DNA from 3 places in the Kitasatospora hibisci genome. Region 2 is predicted to be linked to each of the others. Evidence: riboswitches for the same ligand, from Rfam matches in the RefSeq annotation. Region 2 holds a riboswitch; each other region holds the start of a gene.
What was found. A riboswitch is a leader RNA that binds a small molecule or an ion and turns the genes downstream of it on or off. The one in region 2 is predicted to bind S-adenosylmethionine.

Region 1 (7,755 bases), 4.7 Mb from region 2:
TTCGGTGGTGTGCTTGAGCCCCGCTACATTGTCGGCGCGGAATCACTTGACCAGTGAGCTATTACGCACTCTTTCAAGGGTGGCTGCTTCTAAGCCAACCTCCTGGTTGTCTCTGCGACTCCACATCCTTTCCCACTTAGCACACGCTTAGGGACCTTAGTCGGTGTTCTGGGCTGTTTCCCTCTCGACCATGGAGCTTATCCCCCACAGTCTCACTGCCACGCTCTCACTTACCGGCATTCGGAGTTTGGCTAAGGTCAGTAACCCGGTGAGGCCCATCGCCTATCCAGTGCTCTACCTCCGGCAAGAAACACGTGACGCTGCACCTAAATGCATTTCGGGGAGAACCAGCTATCACGGAGTTTGATTGGCCTTTCACCCCTAACCACAGGTCATCCCCCAGGTTTTCAACCCTGGTGGGTTCGGTCCTCCACACGGTCTTACCCGCGCTTCAACCTGCCCATGGCTAGATCACTCCGCTTCGGGTCTTGGGCATGCAACTGGGTCGCCCTATTCGGACTCGCTTTCGCTACGGCTACCCCACACGGGTTAACCTCGCTACACACCGCAAACTCGCAGGCTCATTCTTCAAAAGGCACGCAGTCACGGCCACCAGCAAGCTGATGACGACGCTCCCACGGCTTGTAGGCACACGGTTTCAGGTACTATTTCACTCCGCTCCCGCGGTACTTTTCACCATTCCCTCACGGTACTATCCGCTATCGGTCACCAGGGAATATTTAGGCTTAGCGGGTGGTCCCGCCAGATTCACACGGGATTTCTCGGGCCCCGTGCTACTTGGGAGATGAGCAAGCAAGCCGTACAGATTTCGCCTACGGGGGTCTTACCCTCTACGCCGGACCTTTCGCATGTCCTTCGACTATCCATACGGTTTCTGACTCGCCCAGCCGCCGGCAGACGACTGAAGCTCATTCCCACAACCCCCAAGCGGCAACCCCTGCCGGGTCTCACACCACCTAGGTTTAGCCTCATCCGGTTTCGCTCGCCACTACTCCCGGAATCACGGTTGTTTTCTCTTCCTGCGGGTACTGAGATGTTTCACTTCCCCGCGTTCCCTCCACACTGCCTATGTGTTCAGCAGCGGGTGACAGCCCATGACGACTGCCGGGTTTCCCCATTCGGACACCCCCGGATCAAAGCTCGGTTGACAGCTCCCCGGGGCCTATCGCGGCCTCCCACGTCCTTCATCGGTTCCTGGTGCCAAGGCATCCACCGTGCGCCCTTAAAAACTTGGCCACAGATGCTCGCGTCCACTGTGCAGTTCTCAAACAACGACCAGTCACCCACCTCCAAGAACCCGAAGGCACCTCTTCAGTGAGACCGGCAACTCTGAAGCAACGACCATACAGCCGTTCCCTCAGGACCCAACAACGTGCCCGACACACCCACACCATGACCTCTCTTCCACGCCGAAGCAGTACTAGGAGACATCGTCTGAACTGTGCCGAATAGTCAACGTTCCACCCATGAGCGAGCACTCCGGGACATTCGCCCGAAGCTGCTATGTGCTCCTTAGAAAGGAGGTGATCCAGCCGCACCTTCCGGTACGGCTACCTTGTTACGACTTCGTCCCAATCGCTGGTCCCACCTTCGACGGCTCCTCCCCTTACGGGTTAGGCCACCGGCTTCGGGTGTTACCGACTTTCGTGACGTGACGGGCGGTGTGTACAAGGCCCGGGAACGTATTCACCGCAGCATGCTGATCTGCGATTACTAGCAACTCCAACTTCATGGGGTCGAGTTGCAGACCCCAATCCGAACTGAGGCCGGCTTTTTGGGATTCGCTCCGCCTCGCGGCATCGCAGCCCTTTGTACCGACCATTGTAGCACGTGTGCAGCCCAAGACATAAGGGGCATGATGATTTGACGTCGTCCCCACCTTCCTCCGAGTTGACCCCGGCAGTCTCCTGTGAGTCCCCGACATTACTCGCTGGCAACACAGAACAAGGGTTGCGCTCGTTGCGGGACTTAACCCAACATCTCACGACACGAGCTGACGACAACCATGCACCACCTGTATACCGACCACAAGGGGGCGCCTATCTCTAGACGTTTCCGGCATATGTCAAGCCTTGGTAAGGTTCTTCGCGTTGCGTCGAATTAAGCCACATGCTCCGCTGCTTGTGCGGGCCCCCGTCAATTCCTTTGAGTTTTAGCCTTGCGGCCGTACTCCCCAGGCGGGGAACTTAATGCGTTAGCTGCGGCACCGACGACGTGGAATGTCGCCAACACCTAGTTCCCAACGTTTACGGCGTGGACTACCAGGGTATCTAATCCTGTTCGCTCCCCACGCTTTCGCTCCTCAGCGTCAGTAATGGCCCAGAGATCCGCCTTCGCCACCGGTGTTCCTCCTGATATCTGCGCATTTCACCGCTACACCAGGAATTCCGATCTCCCCTACCACACTCTAGCCTGCCCGTATCGAATGCAGACCCGGGGTTAAGCCCCGGGCTTTCACATCCGACGCGACAGGCCGCCTACGAGCTCTTTACGCCCAATAATTCCGGACAACGCTCGCACCCTACGTATTACCGCGGCTGCTGGCACGTAGTTAGCCGGTGCTTCTTCTGCAGGTACCGTCACTTGCGCTTCTTCCCTGCTGAAAGAGGTTTACAACCCGAAGGCCGTCATCCCTCACGCGGCGTCGCTGCATCAGGCTTTCGCCCATTGTGCAATATTCCCCACTGCTGCCTCCCGTAGGAGTCTGGGCCGTGTCTCAGTCCCAGTGTGGCCGGTCGCCCTCTCAGGCCGGCTACCCGTCGTCGCCTTGGTAGGCCATTACCCCACCAACAAGCTGATAGGCCGCGGGCTCATCCTGCACCGCCGGAGCTTTCCACCAACCCCCATGCGGAGGAAGGTCATATCCGGTATTAGACCCCGTTTCCAGGGCTTGTCCCAGAGTGCAGGGCAGATTGCCCACGTGTTACTCACCCGTTCGCCACTGATCCACCCCGAAGGGCTTCACCGTTCGACTTGCATGTGTTAAGCACGCCGCCAGCGTTCGTCCTGAGCCAGGATCAAACTCTCCGTGAATGCTTGCCCGTAATCGGGCGAAACACCCGCGTTGAGCGGCACGGCAACCACCGGAATAGGGCGGCCCCGCGCACTGCGTCCTCGCTAGTGTTATTTCAAAAGGAATCTCCAACCCCGGATGATCCGAGGCCGGGGATGTCAACATATCTGGCGTTGACTTTTGGCACGCTGTTGAGTTCTCAAGGAACGGACACTTCCTTCAGGCGGCTCTCACACCGGCCCTCCGGGCGCTTCGTTCTTTCGTGTTTCCAGCTTATCAGACGATTTCCGCTCCGTTTTCCGGGGCTTCGTTCATCCAACTCACCGCGTCTTCTGCGGCTGTTCGCCCCGTCCGACGTTCCAAACTCTAGCCGACCCCCGCCCCGAAAGGCGAATCCGGCCGCAATCCCCATAAACGCACACACCGAATAGACCCCGACCCGAACAGGAGCGCGACAAGACGCGACCCGGCCCCGGAAGGGAAGGAATGGTGTTTCAAGGGATCGGCCGCCCCGGGACCGTCCGCGCCATTGCGTGTCCGGTGCTCCCTGCCGAGCGACTGGGCGAGATTACTCCTACTCGGCGCAGGAGACAAACCGCCCGTCCCACCGCTCGGCAAGGAGCTGCGTCGCGACGAGGATGCCGGCCGATCAGGAGTGGCTCAGGGCTTCGGTGAGGCGGGCGGCCGCCTCGACGACGGCCTGGGAGAGGTGAGCGCCGGGGTGGCGGGTGAGCCGTTCGATCGGGCCGGAGACCGAGACGGCGGCCACGACCCGGTTGGACGGGCCGCGGACGGGTGCGGAGACGGAGGCGACCCCGAGCTCGCGCTCACCGATGGACTGGGCCCAGCCGCGGCGCCGTACACCGCTGAGGGCGGTCGCGGTGAAACGGGCGCCCTGCAGGCCGCGGTGCAGGCGCTCGGGCTCCTCCCAGGCGAGCAGGATCTGGGCCGCGGATCCGACCTTCATGGGGAGGGTGACTCCAACGGGGACGGTGTCGCGCAGCCCTGAGAGGCGCTCGACGGCGGCCACGCAGATCCGGATCTCGCCCTGTCGGCGGTAGAGCTGGGCGCTCTCGCCGGTGACGTCGCGCAGGTGGGTGAGGACCGGTCCGGCGGCCGCCAGCAGGCGGTCCTCGCCGGCGGCCGCCGAGAGCTCGGTGAGTCGCGGGCCGAGCATGAACCGGCCCTGCATGTCCCGCGCGACCAGTCGGTGCTGTTCGAGTGCGACGGCGAGCCGGTGGGCGGTGGGACGTGCCAGGCCGGTGGCGGTGACGAGTCCGGCCAGGGTGGCGGGACCGGCCTCCAGGGTGCCGAGGATCGAGGTGACCTTGTCGAGCACGCCGACGCCGCTCGTGTTCTCCATGGATGGGTACTCCGTCTCAGATCCCGCGAGCAGCAGCAGGGCTTCACTCGCGGACGCCCCCCGTGGGGAGCGGGGGTGGTCAGCGAGGGCAGGCCGGAGAAGTCGGCCGATTGCCTGCGCCGGGCACGAGACGGGTACGCGGAAGGGCCGGGGCGGGAAGCGCCCGGGCGAAGGACAGCACAGAGAGCACCGTGTCTCCTCATCTTTCCCGCGCCACATTGGCGACAGGCCGGAGTTGGCACTGATCCCGGACGGCGCGGCGCGTACTTCGGACGCCGAGTCGACCGGGGAGTTGCCGGGGCTTCGTAGGGCCGGTCCCTCCACCCCTCTGGATGATTCGCCAAGCACCATACAAGATTTCCCGGGCGACCCGCCAAGGGGGCCTGTCGCCTCTCACCGGCGACGGGCCGCTCCTCCCGGCCGGGGCAGGCAGGAGCGGCCCGTCGCGGTGCCGGCGCCACCGAGCCGGCTGCCGGGCCGGCTACCGGGCGGTGAGGTACATGCCGGTGGAGTCGCGGCCGGCCGTGTTGCGGCAGGACCAGTTGCCGCTCCCCTTGGCGTCCAGCAGGGTCAGGCAGCGCCCGAGGGCCTGCTGGCCGTAGTAGTTGGGGTGGAACGACTCCTCGATGGTGCCCTGGACGGTGACGCCGAAGTCGAGGAAGCGGGCCCACTCGCTCCCGGTCGCGGTGGGCGGGCTGCTGGGCGTGGCCAGGCGGGTCGCGGTGGAGCAGACCTCACGACCCTGGAGCATGTCCCGGAGGTCGAGGAACTGCACGCCCTTCGCGGCGGCGACGCGCGCGAGCCGGTCGGAGATCTGCGGGACCAGACGGTCCCGGGCCCAGTCGGCGTCCTGGTTCCAGAACGGGCAGCCGCCGGTGCTGGTCCGGCTCCAGCCGCTCTCGGGGTAGCGGTTCTCGGAGCTGCGCGGAATCGGGGACGGGTACGACTGGAGGACGATCCGGTAGCTGTCGGGGGCCTGGCCGGCCTGGGTCATGACGGCACGGATCTCGTCGATCGACTTGGCGACGCCGGCCATGGCCCCGGCCATCCGGGAGTCGACGGCCTCCTGCTGGTCGTCGTGGCAGTAGGAGTTCCAGATCTCGTAGTCCTCGACGCAGGAGACGATGACGTCGGCGAAGCCGAGGTCGTTGCCGCCTATCGAGAGTGAGATGAGCTTGACGTTGTAGTCGCGGGCGACCTGGGCGAGCTGGTCGGCCTGCGGGGCCTCGCCCTTGTAGGACTGCCCGCCGCTGGCCGCACGGGGGATGTTCACGGAGGTGGCGCCCGAGCAGGCCAGGTTGATCTGGTACTGCGCGGTGGTGGGGGCGCGGCGGATCTCGGCGACGTCCGAGCGGTCGCAGCCGTTGCCGGCGCTGGCCCCGTAGACCCGGGACGGGTCGTAGGCGCTGCCTGTCCAGGCCCGGTCGGTTCCGGCGCGGCTCGTGGAGGTGGTGAGGCTGTTGCCCTTCCAGCGACCGGCTTCGCCGGAGATGTAGCTGTCGCCCATGGCGACGGCGGCCGTGGGGTTGGCGGCCGTACTGCTCACGGCGGCGGGACTCGGGGCGGCGGGACTGCCCGCCGTGGGACCGTCGGCCCGTGCCGGGGTGGCGGCGAGGGCCAGTGGCAGGGCCAGCGCGGCCACGGTCAGTGGCGCGAGGAGGCGGGAGGTGCGGCGGCGCGTGTGCACAGCGGCTCCAGAGGTGTGTCCCGGGCACTGGGGTGGTCCCGGGAGTGAGGGTGGGGGTGACTCCGCCGGCCCGCTGGGCGTGCCGCCGCACTGTTGTGCGGGGCGCGCGTGGGGGCTGGGCTCGGTTCGTGGGCCGGCGTGTCGCAGCAAGCTTCGGGGCAGTGGGCCGGTGCGCGACAGCGTGGAACCACGTGCTCGCCCCCGCCCGACCGGTCGCGTACAACCACGCGACCGGTCGGGCCGGTGCACCGCGGCGCCGGGGGCGGTGGCCCCCGGGGCGGGGCCCGGAGGCGGTGGCCGGGGGTTCAGCGGGGGGCGGCCCGAAGGCCGAAGGCCCAGGCCGCGATCTGGAGCCGGGAGCTGACGTGGAGCTTGGTCATGACGCGCTGGACGTGGCCCTCGACGGTCCGCGGAGACAGGACCAGCCGGGCGGCGATCTGCTTGTCCGTCAGCCCCTCGGTCAGGAGGTCGACGACCTGCTGTTCCCGGGCGGTCAAGGGCGAACGGCCGGGCGCGACCTCGGCGGGCGGGGCCGGCTCCCGGTCCAGGGCGAAGGCGACCGCCTGCGCCAGGGACATCTCGGCGCCGGTTCGCTCGGCCCCCGCCAGCTGCTCCTCGGCGAGGTGCCGGCGCAGGAGAGTGCGGCAGGCGTCGCGGTGGTTCAGGAGGCGGCCGAGCGCGCGGGGCACGACGCCGATCCGCTCCCACACCGCCTGGGCCGCCCCCAGCAGCACGGCGCCGTCGCCGGCCGAGCCGGCCTGCGCGGCGGTCCAGGCGAGAACCTCCAGGGTCTGGGCCGTGGCGAAGAGGTTGTGTCCGGGTTCCTCCACCCGCAGGGCGTCCTTCAGCGCGGCGCGGGCGCCGTCGAGATCGGCCACGAGCCAGCGCTGCAGCCCGATGACCCACAGGGCGTACCGGCGGGACCACTGGGCGTGGTGGGTGTCGCAGAGCGCCAGGCCCCGGTCCGCGTAGTGGCGGGCGCGGGGGTCCGCGGCCAGGGTGCAGGCGACGGCCAGCAGGAAGAGTGTGGTCCACTGCGCTCCCGGGTCGCCCGTCGCGGTGTGGTGGTCGAGGGCGCGGTGCAGGAGCTCGACGGCCTGGGCGAAGTCGTCCCGGAACAGCGCGCTCAGGCCGGCGAGCTGGTCGGCGAGGGCGTGGGTGGGGCCGTGGTCGACGCGGTCGGCGATGGCCCGGCACTCGGCGAGGCGCACGGCGGCGGTCGGGGCGTCGCCGCGCAGGAGGGCGAGCCAGCCGTCGGCCCAGAGGGCCTTGGCCCTGGCGGGGGTCGGCGTGGTGCCGAGGACGAGGGTGCGGTCGAGCCAGTGCCGTTCCTCCTCCAGACAGCCGTGCCCGAACCGGTGGCTCCAGAGGGCGGCGACGAGTTCGAGCGCCCCCTGGGCCTCGGTGGGTGAGGTGAGGCCGAACTCGACGGCGGAGCGGATGTTGGCGTGGTCCTGGCGCAGACGGGCGAACCAGGCGCTCTGCCGGGGGCTGAACCAGTCGGCTTCGGCGCGGGCGGCGAGGTCGCGGTAGTGGTCGCGGTGGCGCCGCCGGGTGTCCGCCTCGCGTCCTTGCTCGCGCAGCCGGGCGAGGCCGTAGTGGCGGAGTGTCTCCAGCATCCGGTAGCGGGGCTCCCCGGAGTGCTGTTCGCGCGTCAGGACGGACTTGTCC
Region 2 (7,755 bases):
GTCACGGGCGGCTACGACCTGGTGGCGATGGTGCGGGTGCGCCGCCACGACGACCTGGCCGAGGTCATCCCCGGCCGGCTGAACAAGGTCCCGGGCGTGGCCCACACCGAGACCCAGATCGCCTTCCGCACGTACTCCCAGCACGACCTGGAGGCCGCCTTCGCGCTCGGCCTGGACGAGTAGTCCCCGCCCGTGCCGCTCAGGGCCGGCTCAGCCCGCGCGCCGGCCCCGGTCGACCTGCACCGACGCGACGCAGCGGCCGCCCTCGTTGCGGTAGGTCCACGCCGCGCCGTCCGTGACCAGCTCGCGGACGGCGGCCAGGAACCGCTCGACGTGCTCGTCCGGGGTACCGGCGCCGAAGCTGACCCGGATCGCGTTCAGGCTCCGCTCACCCGGCAGCGACGGCTCGGGGGCACCGCACTCCGACGGTGCCACGTCCTCGTCGCCGAGCAGCGTGCGCACCAGCGGGTGCGCACAGAAGAGGCCGTCGCGCACCCCGATGCCGTACTCGGCGGAGAGCGCGGCCGAGAAGTGCGAGCTGTTCCAGCCCTCGACGACGAAGGAGAGGACGCCCACCCGGGCGGAGTCGGCGCCGAACAGGTTCAGCACCTTCACCTGCGGGATCCCGGCCAGGCCTGCCGTGAGCCGGGCGACCAGCTGCTGCTCGCGGGCCTCCAGCGCGTCCCAGCCCGCCTCGGCGAGCGCCCGGCAGGCAGAGGCGATGGCGTAGGCGCCGATCACGTTCGGCGAGCCGGCCTCGTGCCGGGCCGGGCCGGTGTGCCACTGCACGGCGACCGAGCCGTCGGTCTCCCGGGCGACCGTCCGGGTCGCGCCGCCGCCGGCCAGGTAGGGCTCGGCCGCGTCCAGCCAGTCGGCGCGGCCGGCCAGCACCCCGGCACCGAACGGCGCGTAGATCTTGTGGCCGGAGAAGGCGATCCAGTCCACGTCCAGCTCCCGGACCGAGACCCGGTGGTGCGGGGCGAGCTGGGCGGCGTCCAGCACCACCCGGGCGCCGTACCGGTGGGCGGTCCGGGTCAGCTCGGCGACCGGCCAGAGCTCGCCGGTGACGTTCGAGGCCCCGGTGACGCAGAGCAGCTTGGGCCCCTCGGGCGCCGCGGCCAGCGCGGTGTCCAGGGCGGCGACCGCCTCGGCCCGCGAGCGAGGGGCTCGCAGGTAGGTGACGGCCAGCCCGGCGTGGGCCCACGGCAGCAGTGAGGCATGGTGCTCGGTCTCGAAGGCGAAGACCCGGGTACCCGCCGGAACGGCACCGGCCAGCAGGTTGAGCGAGTCGGTGGTGGCCCGGGTGAAGACCACCTGGTCGCCCTCGCGCAGGTCCAGGAACTCGGCGACGGTGCGGCGGCTCTGCTCGAACAGGTCGGTGGAGAGCTGGGAGAGGTAGCCGGCGCCGCGGTGCACGCTGCCGTAGTAGGGAGCGTAGGCGGCGACGTCGTCCCAGACCCGCTGCAGCGCCGGGGAGCTGGCGGCGTAGTCGAGCGCGGCGTACTCGACCTTCGCACCGTCGGCGAGCGGGACCTGCACGTCGCGGCCGAGGACGGCGAGCGGGGCACGGAGTTCGGTGGAGACGAGGGACACGGGTGCACTCCTTCACGGGGTGAGGACCCCGGGGTGCATGCCGTCCGGCGTCCGCGCTTGCCCCGCGGACGGATCGCCACGGAGCCCGGTCCTCACCCAGGGCACCCCGCCACGGACGGAGGGTTGCCGGACAGCAAGCTGGGGCTTCGCGCTGTCACTCATGACCTGGCCAGGACTCTAGGTCGCGCCCGCCGGGGCGGTCAAACGGCATTCCGCCATCCGGACAGCGCGAGGGGCCCGCGGGAACGCCTCCCCGCGGGCCCCGACTGCCTTCTCACGCCTTGCTGGTGGCCTCCGCCCAGCGCTTCAGCAGATCCTGTGCGGCGCCGGAGTCGATCGCCCGGGCGGCCCGCGCCATGCCCGCCGCGAGCTGCTCGGCGAGCGGCGCGTCGGTGAGGTCGAGCGCCACCAGGGCCGAGGCCGTGTTCAGCAGGACGGCGTCCCGGACCGGCCCGTGCTCGCCCGCCAGCAGCCGGCGGGCCACATCCGCGTTGTACGCCGGGTCGCCGCCGCGCAGCGCCTCGATGCCGACCGGCTCGATGCCGACCGCACGCGGGTCGAAGGTGGTCTCGGTGACCTCGCCGTCGCGGACGACCCAGACCCGCGAGGTGGTGGTGATGGTCAGTTCGTCCAGGCCGTCGTCGCCGCGGAAGACCAGCGCGCGGGCGCCGCGCCCGGCCAGCACGCCGGCGATCAGCCCGGCCAGCCGGGTGTCGAAGCAGCCGACCGCGTGCGCGGTCACCCGCGCCGGGTTGGTCAGCGGGCCGAGGATGTTGAACGCGGTCGGAACGCCGAGGTCGCGCCGGGCGGTCGCGGCGTGCCGCATCGACGGGTGGAAGCGCGCCGCGGAGCAGAAGGTGAGGCCGACCTCCTCGGCCACCTCGGCCACCCGCCGGGCGGACAGGTCGAGGCTGATGCCGAGCTTCTCCAGGACGTCCGAGGAGCCGCTGGCGGAGCTCGCCGCCCGGTTGCCGTGCTTGACCACCTTGGCGCCGGCCGCGGCGGCGACGATCGCGGACATGGTGGAGATGTTCACCGTCTTGGCCCGGTCGCCGCCGGTGCCCACGATGTCCACCGCCGGGCCGGGGATGCTGAGGGGCTCGGCGTGCGCGTACATCGCGTCCACCAGGCCGGTGACCTCTTCCACCGTCTCGCCCTTGGAGCGGAGCGCCACCATGAAGCCGGCCACCTGGGCCGGGGAGGCCTCGCCGCTCATGATCCGGTCCATCGCCCAGGAGGAGGCGGAGCGGTCGAGGTCCTCACCCCTGAGCAGTGCCGACAGGACGTCGGGCCAGGTGCGGACCACCTGCACGGGGTCGTTGCCGCCGTTCGCAGGGTTCACGTTCACCATGGCTGACTCCAGCTGTTGTCGGTTCCCGGAAAGGGATGTCCGTACGGATGGAGCCAGCCTATCGAGCGGCGGGACGCCGAGGTCCCGCCGCCGGACTTCTTCTCTCGTACTGAGACGGCGCCCGCGGGGCGCGGCCTAGCGGACGGCAGGCGCCCGCTTGGCCACCCGGGCCCGCAGCAGCGTGGCGGCGGCCTCCGCGAGCGCCACCGGGTCCACCGGCCGGGAGATCGCGGCGTCGGCCCGGCTCCAGGCGGCCAGCCAGGTGTCCTGCGGCCGGCCGATCAGCACCAGTACCGGCGGGCAGCCGTAGATCTCGTCCTTCAGCTGCCGCCCGAGCCCCAGCCCGCCCGCCGGCACCGCCTCGCCGTCCAGCACGCAGAGGTCGACGCCCCCCTTCTCCAGCGCCTTCAGCACTGCGGGGTGCGTCGCGCACTCCAGGTGGTCCAGCTCCGGAAGGTCCTCGGCGGGCCGGCGGCCGAGGGCCGTCAGCACCTGCTCGCGGGTGTTGCGGTCGTGGCTGTAGACGAGGACGGTCAGCCTCTCGTCGGACTTGTACGCCATGGGCCCTGCTCCCTCACGTGTGATCCGGACCACGTTCACCTCACTCCGGATGCTACTCCCGATCACCCCCCGCCGAGGCCGTCCCGCACGATCCCCCTCAAGCCGCCGCGCCCCCGGCTCACCCTCCCGGAGGACGGCCCGTCACCCCCGCGCACGCAGTCCACCCGTACGGCCGACTGCGGGGCCGCTCCCCTTACTTCCCGGGCCCCTCGCAGCGGTGCAGCGACACGCTGGGCAAGGGGGTCGAAGGGGCCCGCGAAGAACCGTCAGAAAAGGGACACGCCGCTGCTCAGCCGCCGTCCGGAAGCCCCGCCCGGCGCCACCGGGGCATACCGCACGCACCGGACACTCCGAGGGAGACCCCCCGGCGTGAAGACGGAATAAGGGACCGACATAATGTCCGTCGTGGCGACAGCAACAGCAGTAGAAACCGGGCACGCGCACGGATCGGTCAACCGGCCGAACATGGTCAGCGTCGGAACGATCGTCTGGCTCAGTTCCGAGTTGATGTTCTTCGCGGCCCTCTTCGCGATGTACTTCACGCTCCGCTCCGTCAAGGGAGCCGAGTTCTGGACCGAGAAGGCGCACGCCCTCAACGTGCCCTTCTCCTCGGTCAACACCACGATCCTGGTGCTCTCCTCGCTGACCTGCCAGCTCGGCGTCTTCGCCGCCGAGCGCGGGGACGTGAAGAAGCTCCGCTCGTGGTTCGTCATCACCTTCGTGATGGGCGCGATCTTCATCGGCGGCCAGGTCTTCGAGTACACCGAGCTGGTCAAGAAGGACGGCCTCTCGCTGTCCTCCGACCCGTACGGCACGGTGTTCTACCTGACCACCGGCTTCCACGGTCTGCACGTGACGGGTGGTCTGATCGCCTTCCTGCTGGTCCTGGGACGGACGTACGCAGCCAAGCGGTTCACGCACGAGCAGGCCACCGCCGCGATCGTGGTGTCGTACTACTGGCACTTCGTCGACGTCGTGTGGATCGGCCTGTTCGCGACCATCTACCTGATCAAGTAACCAGCTGATCAGGTCGCTGGCCACCGGCGCACGGCCCCGCCCTCACCGGCGACGGGCCGCTTCGTCCGGTGCCGACGCTCCCACCGACCGACCGCGCGCGCAGCCCTAGAGAGGCAGCCTCGTGCCGGCCAGACCGGCCGCCGGGTGCACCCACCAGTCGACCAGATCCTGACACCGGGGTTATTCCGTGAAAAAGCTCTCCGCACGACGGCGCCACCCATTGGCGGCGCTGGTCGTCCTACTTCTCGCCCTGGCGGCAACCGGGGGGCTGTACGCCGCGTTCGCGCCCGCCGACAAGGCGCAGGCCGACGTCGCCGCGCAGTCGCTCGCGATCGATGAGGGCAAGAAGCTCTTCGCCGTGGGCTGCTCCTCCTGCCACGGCCTGAACGGCCAGGGCAGCAGCGACGGTCCGAGCCTGGTCGGCGTCGGCTCCGCCGCGGTCGACTTCCAGGTCGGCACCGGCCGCATGCCGGCCCAGCAGCCCGGCGCCCAGGTGCCGCGCAAGAAGACCATCTACTCGCAGGCGGAGATCGACCAGCTCGCCGCCTTCGTGTCCTCGCTCGGCCCCGGCCCGGTGACGCCGACCGAGGAGCAGTTCACCTCGACCAACCCCGAGGACATCTCCAAGGGTGGCGAGCTGTTCCGCACCAACTGCGCCCAGTGCCACAACTTCGCCGGCCAGGGCGGTGCCCTGACCAAGGGCAAGTACGCCCCGTCGCTGGAGGGCGTGGACGCCAAGCACATCTACGAGGCCATGCAGACCGGCCCGCAGAACATGCCGTCGTTCCCGGACACCACCATGCCCGAGGAGCAGAAGAAGCAGATCGTGGCCTTCGTCCGCCACACCACCAACGATGAGCCGAACCCCGGTGGTCTCACGCTCGGCAGCCTCGGTCCGGTGACCGAGGGCCTGTTCGGCTGGATCTTCGGTCTCGGAACGCTCATCGCGGTCGCGATCTGGGTCGCCGCCCACACCACCAAGGCCAAGAAGTCATGAGCCACGACATGTCAGAAGAGAAGCTGCCGGAGTCGCACGGCTCCGCCGGGCACCACGAGGTGGCCGCCCACGGCGACCCGTTCGCCGACCCGGGCCTGCCGGCCCACGAACCGCGCCGCACCGACATCGACGAGCGGGCCGCCAAGCGCGCCGAGCGCCAGGTCTCGCTGATGTTCGTGGTCTCGATGCTCGCCACCATCGGCTTCATCGCGTCCTTCGTGGCCATCGACCCGGACAAGATCATCTACGTCTGGCCGCTGGGCCACATCAGCGAGATGAACTTCGCCCTGGGCATGACCCTCGGCCTGGCCCTGTTCATGATCGGCGCGGGCGCGGTCCACTGGGCCCGCACCCTGATGTCGGACCACGAGCTGCCGGCCGAGCGTCACCCGATCGAGGCCGACGACGAGCTCCGCGCCGACGTCATCGATCAGTTCAAGACGGGTGCCGCGGAGTCCGGCTTCGGCCGCCGCAAGATGATCCGCAACACCCTCATCGGTTCGATGGCGCTGGTGCCGCTGTCCGGTGTGGTGCTCCTGCGCGACCTGGGCCCGCTGCCCGAGGACAAGCTGGCGCACACCGGCTGGCGCGAGGCCACCGAGGCCAAGCCGCTGCAGCTCATCAACATGAACACCAACCTGCCGATGAAGGCCGACGACATCATCACGGGGTCGCTGACCTTCGCGATGCCCGAGGGCCTCCACGTCCACGACGAGGACTTCCAGCAGCAGATCGCCAAGGACGCCCTGATGCTGGTGCGCATCGCGCCGGAGGACATCAAGGACGACAAGTCCCGGGAGCTGGGCTTCGAGGGCATCCTCGCCTACTCGAAGATCTGCACCCACGTCGGCTGCCCGATCAGCCTCTACGAGCAGCAGACCCACCACGCGCTCTGCCCCTGCCACCAGTCGACCTTCGACCTGTCGGACGGCGCGCGCGTCATCTTCGGCCCGGCCGGCCACCCGCTGCCGCAGCTGAAGATCACCACTGACGAGAAGGGCTTCCTGGTCGCCACCGGCGACTTCGCGGAGCCCGTCGGCCCGAGCTACTGGGAGCGTGCTCGATGAGTAGCGCGAGCAGCACCACCTCCGGTGCCGCCAAGCCCGCCAGCACGCGCGCCAATCCCGCCAACAAGTGGGAAGCCGCTGCTGACTGGACGGACGGCCGGCTGGGGATCTACTCCCTCGCCAAGGCCAACCTGCGCAAGATCTTCCCGGACCACTGGTCCTTCATGCTGGGCGAGATCTGCCTCTACACCTTCATCATCATCATCATGACCGGCGTCTACCTGACGCTGTTCTTCAAGCCCTCCATGGGCGAGGTGATCTACGACGGGTCGTACGTCCCGCTCAAGGGCATCCAGATGTCCGAGGCGTACGCGTCGACCGTCGACATCAGCTTCGAGGTCCGCGGCGGTCTGCTGATCCGCCAGATCCACCACTGGGCCGCCCTGGTCTTCGTGGCCGCGATGCTCGTGCACATGATGCGCGTGTTCTTCACCGGCGCGTTCCGCAAGCCGCGTGAGATCAACTGGGTCTTCGGCTTCCTGCTGCTGGTCCTGGGCATGTTCGACGGCTTCTTCGGCTACTCGCTGCCCGACGACCTGCTCTCCGGCACCGGCATCCGGTTCATGGAAGGCGCGATCCTCGCCATGCCGCTGGTGGGGACCTACATCCAGATGTTCCTGTTCGGGGGCGAGTTCCCCGGCCACGACATCGTGCCGCGGTTCTTCACCATCCACGTGCTGCTGATCCCGGGCATCATGCTCGGCCTGCTGGTCGCGCACCTGATCCTGGTCTTCTACCACAAGCACACCCAGTGGGCGGGCCCGGGCAAGACCGAGAAGAACGTCGTCGGCATGCCGCTGATGCCGGTCTACATGGCCAAGGCCGGTGGCTTCTTCTTCCTGGTGTTCGGTCTGGTCGCGGCCGTCTCGGCGATCGCCACGATCAACCCGATCTGGGCGTACGGCCCGTACCGTCCGGACCAGGTGTCCACGGACGCCCAGCCCGACTGGTACATGGGCTTCTCCGAGGGTCTGATCCGCGTCATGCCGGGCTGGGAGATCGGCCTGTGGGGCCACACCCTGAACCTGGGCGTGTTCATCCCCCTGATGATCTTCCCGCTGGTGCTGGCCGCGATCGCGGTCTACCCGTTCATCGAGGGCTGGATCACCGGTGACAAGCGCGAGCACCACATCCTGGACCGCCCGCGCAACGCCCCGGTCCGCACCGCG
Region 3 (7,755 bases), 2.2 Mb from region 2:
GCCGCGAGCGGCGCCGTCAGCGCCGCCAGCCGCCCGCCCGGTGCGGTGGACGTCAACCCGGTCCGGATGCGCAGGCCGTACGCCGCCAGGTCGAGGGCTTCCCGCGCGGTGGCAAGCCGACCGGCGTCCGCCGTGGTGTCGGCGAAGACGGCGGCGATCTCGTCGGCCCGCTCCCGGCGGTACCGGGCCGGGTAGAGCCGCAGGGCGGCCCTCAGGGTGAAATCGGTCATGCGAAGGCCCCCCTGACCCTCGGACGGACAACGGAAAGGGAGAGCCGGCGCTGCGCCTCCTCGGCGACGGCGCGCAGCCGCTCGGCCTCGGCGGCCAGCACCTCGCGCCCGCCACCGGTGAGCGCGTAGGTGCGGCGGGCCCGGCCGTCGACGACCTCCTCGGCGGCGACCTCGATCAGACCCTGCTGGAGCAGCCGGTCCAGGGCCCCGTAGAGCGTGCCGGTGCGCATCCTGACCCGGCCGTCGGAGATCGCGGCGACCTCCTGGATGAGCGCGTAGCCGTGCCTGGGCGCATCGGCCAGCGCAGTGAGCAGGAGCAGCGTCGGCTCCTGCATGGCTCGTTCTGTCATGGGACTATATATACCGGTCGCCGACATATACAGTCCAGGGGAATCGCCGGATCAACCGCCCGCACCCAGCAGAATGGCCTCCATGCCCGACCGAGACCTGCTCGCCGACTGGACCGGACTGCTCCGCCGTTGCGGCGCGAGCGTCGACCCCGAGCCCTACGGCCGCGAGCTGCTGCGGCGCTGGGCCGAGCCGCAGCGGCGCTACCACACCACCGACCACCTGCGGGCGGTGCTCGACCACGTGGACGCGCTGGCCGCGCACGCCGCGGATCCGGACACCGTCCGGCTGGCCGCCTGGTTCCACGACGCCGTCTACCGGCCGGACCGCTCCGAGAACGAGGAGCGCAGCGCCGCCCTCGCCGCCCGGGCCCTCGCCGAGGCGGGCCTGCCGGCGGAGCGGGTGGCCGAGGTGGTCCGGCTGGTCCGACTCACCGTCACCCACCGGCCCGAGCCGGGCGACCGCGACGGGGAGGTGCTCTGCGATGCGGACCTCGCCGTCCTCGGCGGCACCCCGGAGGCGTACGCCGGCTACGCGGCGGCCGTGCGGGCGGAGTACGGATTCGTCCCCGAGCCGGACTTCCGGGCCGGCCGGGCCGCGGTCCTGCGGCAGCTGCTGGCGCTCCCCGCGCTGTACCGCACATCCGCCGCCCACGAGCGGTTCGACGCCCGGGCCCGGGCCAACCTCGCCACCGAGCTCGGCGCGCTGAACGGTTAGGCCTGCTCTTCCGGCCCAGCACCTCACGCGGACGGGCCCGGGCCCACCGGCCTCACGCGGACGGGCCCGGGCAGGCGTCGTCAGGCGAGCTGCCCGACGGGCGCGACCACCGCGCCCTCCTTGCCGCAGACCCAGTGCGGGTCCGACCCCAGCTCGGGCTCCACGCTGAGCGCGTGCGGGTCCCCGTCCGCCGCGCACGCGGTGCAGAGCGGCCAGCGGCCGTACGCCTCCAGCAGCGCGTCCTGGACGTCCTGGGCGACCAGTCCGAGCACGTACTCGGTGCCGTCCGGCCACTGCTCCAGCCACCAGCGCCGGTGGGTCACCGCCTTCTCGACCAGCGACACCACGGCGGCGTCCGTCACGTCCCGGGCGGTCAGGTCGGCCAGGATCAGTGCCCGCGCACTGTGCAGCGCGGTCTCGATGTCATCTGCGGAAGCCATCCGTCCATTCTCCCAGAGAACGCCGCACGGGCGGCTCCCCGAGGGGAACCGCCCGTGCGATCGAAGACTTGACCGATCCGACGAGGGATCAGAAGTCCATGTCACCGCCCGGCATGCCGCCGCCGGCGGCCGCAGCGGCCTTCTCCGGCTTGTCGGCGATGACGGCCTCGGTGGTGAGGAAGAGCGCCGCGATGGAGGCGGCGTTCTGCAGCGCGGAGCGGGTGACCTTGGCCGGGTCGATGATGCCCTCGGCGACCAGGTCGACGTACTCGTTGGTGGCGGCGTTCAGGCCGTGACCGGCGGGGAGGTTGCGCACCTTCTCCACCACGACGCCGCCCTCAAGGCCGGCGTTGGTCGCGATCTGCTTGATCGGGGCCTCCAGCGCGACCTTGACGATGTTGGCACCGGTGGCCTCGTCGCCGTCGAGCTCCAGCTTGTCGAAGGCGACACCGGCCTGCAGCAGGGCGACGCCACCACCGGCGACGATGCCCTCCTCGACGGCGGCCTTGGCGTTGCGGACGGCGTCCTCGATGCGGTGCTTGCGCTCCTTGAGCTCCACCTCGGTGGCCGCGCCGGCCTTGATGACGGCCACGCCGCCGGCCAGCTTGGCGAGGCGCTCCTGGAGCTTCTCGCGGTCGTAGTCCGAGTCGCTGTTCTCGATCTCGGCGCGGATCTGGTTCACGCGGCCCGCGACCTGCTCGCTGTCGCCGCCACCGTCGACGATGGTGGTCTCGTCCTTGGTGATGACCACCTTGCGGGCGGTGCCCAGCAGGTCGATGCCGGCGTTCTCCAGCTTGAGGCCGACCTCCTCGGAGATCACGGTGCCACCGGTGAGGATGGCGATGTCGCCGAGCATGGCCTTGCGGCGGTCGCCGAAGCCCGGGGCCTTGACCGCGACGGACTTGAAGGTGCCGCGGATCTTGTTCACGACCAGGGTCGACAGGGCCTCGCCCTCGACGTCCTCGGCGATGATGACGAGCGGCTTGCCGCTCTGCATGACCTTCTCCAGCAGCGGGAGCAGGTCCTTGACCGAGCCGATCTTGGAGTTGGCGATGAGGATGTACGGGTCCTCGAAGGTCGCCTCCATCCGCTCCAGGTCGGTGGCGAAGTAGGCCGAGATGTAGCCCTTGTCGAAGCGCATGCCCTCGGTGAGCTCCAGCTCCAGACCGAAGGTGTTGCTCTCCTCGACGGTGATGACGCCTTCCTTGCCGACCTTGTCCATGGCCTCGGCGATGAGCTCGCCGATCTGGGTGTCGGCGGCGGAGATGGAGGCGGTGGAGGCGATCTGCTCCTTGGTCTCCACGTCCTTGGCCTGGGCCAGCAGCTGGTCGGAGACGGCGGCGACGGCCTTCTCGATGCCGCGCTTCAGGGCCATCGGGTTGGCGCCGGCGGCGACGTTGCGCAGACCCTCGCGGACGAGCGCCTGGGCCAGGACGGTGGCGGTGGTGGTGCCGTCACCCGCGACGTCGTCGGTCTTCTTGGCGACCTCCTTGACGAGCTCCGCGCCGATCTTCTCGTAGGGGTCCTCGAGCTCGATCTCCTTGGCGATGGAGACACCGTCGTTGGTGATCGTGGGGGCGCCCCACTTCTTCTCCAGCACGACGTTGCGACCCTTGGGGCCGAGCGTGACCTTCACTGCGTCGGCGAGCTGGTTCATGCCACGCTCAAGGCCGCGGCGAGCTTCCTCATCAAAGGCGATGATCTTGGCCATCAGAAGTGGTCCTCCGGGACACGGTCGACTGCTCGGACCAAGGGGTGCCCGCGACGGACGGCCCTGGTGTGCGGGGGTCCTTTCCCCTACCGCTCCCGGGGGCCTCACCGACCCGGTCCGCTGTCACTCTCACGCTGTGAGTGCTAACGCCAATGATTAGCACTCCCGGTAGGCGAGTGCAAGCCCAATCGCCAACCCGCGAGCCGCGCTGCACCCCCGCGCCGGGCCCGCGCCGCCCCTCGCGCCGCGAAGCAAGAGGTGCACCAGCCGATGGGCCGAGCCGAACTCCTGGGTGTCGGAAAGGTCAGACCGCCGCGCGGACCATGTCCGCCTGCGGGCCCTTCTGCCCCTGAGAGATCTCGAACTCGACCCGCTGGCCCTCCTCAAGGGTGCGGTAGCCGTCCATCTGGATCGCGCTGTAGTGGACGAAGACGTCCGCACCACCGTCGACCGCGATGAAGCCGTAACCCTTCTCCGCGTTGAACCACTTGACGGTGCCCTGAGCCATTCCGAACTCCCCTAGTGCTGTGCTGGCCCTTCACGCGCCCGCGGGTCTGCGGGTGCGGGTCTGGTTGAGGCCGGCCCGGGGAACCCCCCCTGGGCACAGCCGCGCACGCCGCAATCCCCGCCGAGAGCACCGGACGGCGTCCGGTTCACGGGCGATTGCGTCGACCGCGGCTGAATGTATCCGGACCGACGCCCTCTGCAACAGAGCCAATCGCCGTGAATTCACCGGGCCCGCCAAGGGGCAGATCCGACGGAATCGGGAGGAACGCCGCAATTCGCGCCGGACATAGCGGACGAATTACACAAATCCCCTCAAGAATTCTGACATCGGCCTGACATGTTTCACGGCCGCGGAGCGGCCACCGGTCTCAGCGGCCGGACGGGGAACGGCGGTGCGGGCGCGGACGGATTCGACCACCGGTACGAGGGGAAGGGGAGCCCCGTTCCCGGTCGAGCCACACTCTACTCCGACTGGGACCGTAAATATTCCCGCCAAAATACGGCCGGCCGCCCCGGGTCGGAATTCCGTCCCGGGGCGGCCGGCTCGGCGGTCGGACGGCTCAGCAGCCGCCGGCCACCGCCGGAATGATCGAGACGCTCGCGCCGTCCTTGATCTCGGTGGCCAGGCCCTCCGCGAAACGCACGTCGTCGTCGTTGACGTAGACGTTGACGAAACGGCGCAGCCTGCCGGTGTCGTCCAGGATGCGCGCGGCGATCCCGGCGTGGTTCCGGTCGAGGTCGGCGATGACGTCGCCCAGGGTGGTGCCCTCGGCGCTGACCTCGGCGGCGCCGCCGGTGTAGGTGCGCAGGATGGTCGGGATGCGGACGTTGGCGCTCATGGGGGGCTTCTCCTAGCTGGGGGTGGGTCAGGCGGAGGCGAGGCCGGCGTCGCGGAACGAGGCCAGCGTCGGGCGGATGACGGCGGTCATCCCGGCGTCGGAGACGGCGTCCAGCGTCTTCAGGCCGTCGCCGGTGTTGATCGCGACGGTCTCCTTGGCCGGGTCCAGCTGTCCGGTCTCGACCAGCTTCTTCAGCACGCCGACGGTGACGCCGCCGGCGGTCTCGGCGAAGACGCCCTCGGTGCGGGCCAGCAGCTTGATCGCGGCCACCACCTCGGCGTCCGTCACGTCCTCGACCGCACCGCCGGTGCGCCGGGCGATGTCCAGCACGTACGGACCGTCGGCCGGGTTGCCGATCGCCAGCGACTTGGCGATGGTGTCCGGCTTGACCGGGCGGATCACGTCGTGGCCGGCCTTGAACGCCGCCGACACCGGCGAACAGCCCTCGGCCTGGGCGCCGAAGATCTTGTACGGCCGGTCCTCGACCAGGCCGAGCGCGACCAGCTCCCGCAACCCCTTGTCGATCTTCGTCAGCTGGGAGCCGGAGGCGATCGGGACGACGATCTGCTCCGGCAGGCGCCAGCCCAGCTGCTCGCAGATCTCGTACGCCAGGGTCTTGGAACCCTCGCCGTAGTACGGGCGCAGGTTGACGTTGACGAAGCCCCAGCCCTCGCCGGCCGGGTCGCCGATCAGCTCCGAGCAGAAGCGGTTCACGTCGTCGTAGTTGCCCTCGATGCCGACCAGCTCGCCGCCGTACACACCGGCCATGACGACCTTGCCCTGCTCCAGGTCGTGCGGGATGAACACGCAGGACTTGAAGCCGGCCCGGGCGGCCGCGGCGCCCACCGCGCCGGCCAGGTTGCCGGTCGACGAGCAGGAGAGCGTGGTGAAGCCGAACGCCCGCGCCGCCTCGATCGCGCAGGCGACCACGCGGTCCTTGAACGAGTGGGTCGGGTTGCCGGAGTCGTCCTTGATGTGCAGCTGCGCGGTGAAGCCGAGCTCGCGGCCCAGGTTGTCCGCCTTGACCAGCGGGGTCCAGCCCGGGTTCAGGTTCGGCTTGGCGGCGACGTCGGCCGGCACCGGCAGCAACGGGGCGTAGCGCCAGATCGAGGCCGGGCCGGACTCGATCCGCTTCCGCAGCGCCTCGGCGCCCTCGCTCCCGAAGTCGTACGCGATCTCCAGCGGCCCGAAGCACTCCAGGCAGGCGAAGCTGGGGCCCAGCGGGAAGCGGGTGCCGCACTCGCGACAGGACAGCGCGGCGGCGGGGCCGAGGTCAACGGTGCTGACGGGTGCGGCTGTGTCGATAGCCATGGTGGCGGAGGCCTCTCTCCTCATCTTCCCCGCGGCGCGGTTGCGCCACAGGCCGGAATTGGCACCTGTCCCGCCGGGGCCTGTGACGACAGCCGCGCGAGAAGGTTGCCGGGACGTCAACGGGCCGTTCCCTCAGTCCCTCTGGATGAGCTCTGTGAAGTTGTCGGTCCTGCTCAGCGGCGACCCCGGCGTGCGAAGGTCCGGCCGCTGTACGAAGACTGTATCCGAAGGCGTGAGGCTTGAACGGGACCGTCCGCCACGCGAGATGGCCCGTTCCACCCGACCGCTCCACCCGATCACGCCGAGGAGAGACCCGTGCCCGCCGACCCGACACCCGAGCTCGTCCCGCAGGCGGCGTCCTGGCTGCGCCGCCGCTCGTGGAGCGCGGCCGACCGTCCGGTGCACACCCTGCTGGAGGCCAAGCGGGCCGCCGGCCGCGCGGGCAGCGTCAGCGTCGTCCTGCCCGCACTGGACGAGGAGGCCACGGTCGGCGACATCGTCCGGACGGTCCGCCGGGACCTGATGGAGCGCCTGCCGCTGGTCGACGAGCTCGTCGTGGTCGACTCCGGATCCGCCGACGGCACCGCCGCCGCGGCCGCCGCCGCGGGCGCCCGGGTGGTCCACCGGGACGAGATCCTCCCCCGGGTCCCCGCCGCCCCCGGCAAGGGCGAGGTGCTCTGGCGCTCGCTGCTGGTCACCCGCGGCGAGATCGTCTGCTTCATCGACGCCGACCTGCGCGAGTTCGACCCGGCCTTCGTCTCCGGCATCGTCGGGCCGCTGCTCACCGACCCCGGCGTCCAGCTGGTCAAGGCCATGTACGACCGGCCGCTCGAGGTGACGCCGAGCGACTCCGCCGCGGGGGACACCGCCGTGGTCCCGTCCGGCGGCGGCCGGGTCACGGAGCTGGTCGCCCGCCCCCTGCTGAACCTGCACTGGCCGGAACTCGCCGGTTTCGTCCAGCCGCTCGGCGGCGAGTACGCGGCCCGCCGCTCGCTGCTCGAACGCCTGCCCTTCCCCACCGGCTACGGCGTCGAGCTGGGCCTGCTGGTCGACGCGCTGGAGACCGTCGGCCTGGACGCGCTGGCCCAGGTGGACGTCGGGGTGCGCCACCACCGCCACCAGGACGGCCAGGCCCTCGGCCGGATGGCCGCCACCATCTACCGCACGGCACTCGAACGGCTCGACCGGACGCACCGGCTCAAGGCCTCCGCCGATCTGGTGCACCCGCTGCTCACCCAGTTCACCCGCGATCCGGAGACCAGGGAGTTCACCGCGCACACCCACCCGGTCACGGCCCTGGAGCGGCCCCCGATGCACACCGTCCCCGAGTACGCGGGCCGCCACCTGCCGTGCTGAGGGGTTTGCGGCCCCGGGCCCCCGGCAACCTACCCATCATGGGCGATCTCACGACCGAGCGTTCGAATTCGACCGGCACCGGCACGGCCCCGGTCCTGGTGGCATCCAACCGGGGACCGGTGTCGTTCAGCACCGCGGAGGACGGCACGCTGGACCTCCGCCGGGGCGGCGGGGGCCTGGTCTCCGGGCTCTCCGCGATCGGCGACCCCGACGCCGTCTGGGTCTGTGCGGCCCTCGGCGACGCGGACCGCCGGGCCGCCCGAGCGGCCCCGGACGGCCGCCTCGACCGGGCCGGC

Region 1: it holds a riboswitch for S-adenosylmethionine, as region 2 does, so the genes downstream of both, ACF9IK_RS05115 (IclR family transcriptional regulator) here and ACF9IK_RS25915 (aminotransferase class V-fold PLP-dependent enzyme) in region 2, are expected to answer to the same signal.
Region 3: it holds a riboswitch for S-adenosylmethionine, as region 2 does, so the genes downstream of both, thrC (threonine synthase) here and ACF9IK_RS25915 (aminotransferase class V-fold PLP-dependent enzyme) in region 2, are expected to answer to the same signal.

The regions. Positions count from the first base shown of each region.
Region 1 is NZ_CP171642.1:1,178,646-1,186,400, forward strand. Features, by position in the region: rRNA gene ACF9IK_RS05105 (23S ribosomal RNA) at 1-1,257, opposite strand, end outside; rRNA gene ACF9IK_RS05110 (16S ribosomal RNA) at 1,538-3,054, opposite strand; gene ACF9IK_RS05115 (IclR family transcriptional regulator) at 3,684-4,397, opposite strand; SAM riboswitch class I at 4,594-4,736, opposite strand; gene ACF9IK_RS05120 (GDSL-type esterase/lipase family protein) at 4,879-6,084, opposite strand; gene ACF9IK_RS05125 (ATP-binding protein) at 6,390-7,755, opposite strand, start outside.
Region 2 is NZ_CP171642.1:5,911,303-5,919,057, reverse strand. Features, by position in the region: gene ACF9IK_RS25920 (Lrp/AsnC ligand binding domain-containing protein) at 1-183, shown strand, start outside; gene ACF9IK_RS25915 (aminotransferase class V-fold PLP-dependent enzyme) at 211-1,593, opposite strand; SAM riboswitch class IV at 1,642-1,759, opposite strand; gene trpD (anthranilate phosphoribosyltransferase) at 1,868-2,944, opposite strand; gene ACF9IK_RS25905 (hypothetical protein) at 3,080-3,505, opposite strand; gene ctaE (aa3-type cytochrome oxidase subunit III) at 3,902-4,522, shown strand; gene qcrC (cytochrome bc1 complex diheme cytochrome c subunit) at 4,710-5,519, shown strand; gene qcrA (cytochrome bc1 complex Rieske iron-sulfur subunit) at 5,516-6,586, shown strand; gene qcrB (cytochrome bc1 complex cytochrome b subunit) at 6,583-7,755, shown strand, end outside.
Region 3 is NZ_CP171642.1:3,664,509-3,672,263, forward strand. Features, by position in the region: gene ACF9IK_RS15565 (hypothetical protein) at 1-230, opposite strand, end outside; gene ACF9IK_RS15570 (PadR family transcriptional regulator) at 227-580, opposite strand; gene ACF9IK_RS15575 (HD domain-containing protein) at 663-1,295, shown strand; gene ACF9IK_RS15580 (hypothetical protein) at 1,376-1,735, opposite strand; gene groL (chaperonin GroEL) at 1,824-3,446, opposite strand; gene ACF9IK_RS15590 (cold-shock protein) at 3,751-3,954, opposite strand; gene ACF9IK_RS15595 (MoaD/ThiS family protein) at 4,514-4,792, opposite strand; gene thrC (threonine synthase) at 4,820-6,103, opposite strand; SAM riboswitch class I at 6,121-6,255, opposite strand; gene ACF9IK_RS15605 (glucosyl-3-phosphoglycerate synthase) at 6,419-7,459, shown strand; gene ACF9IK_RS15610 (alpha,alpha-trehalose-phosphate synthase (UDP-forming)) at 7,498-7,755, shown strand, end outside.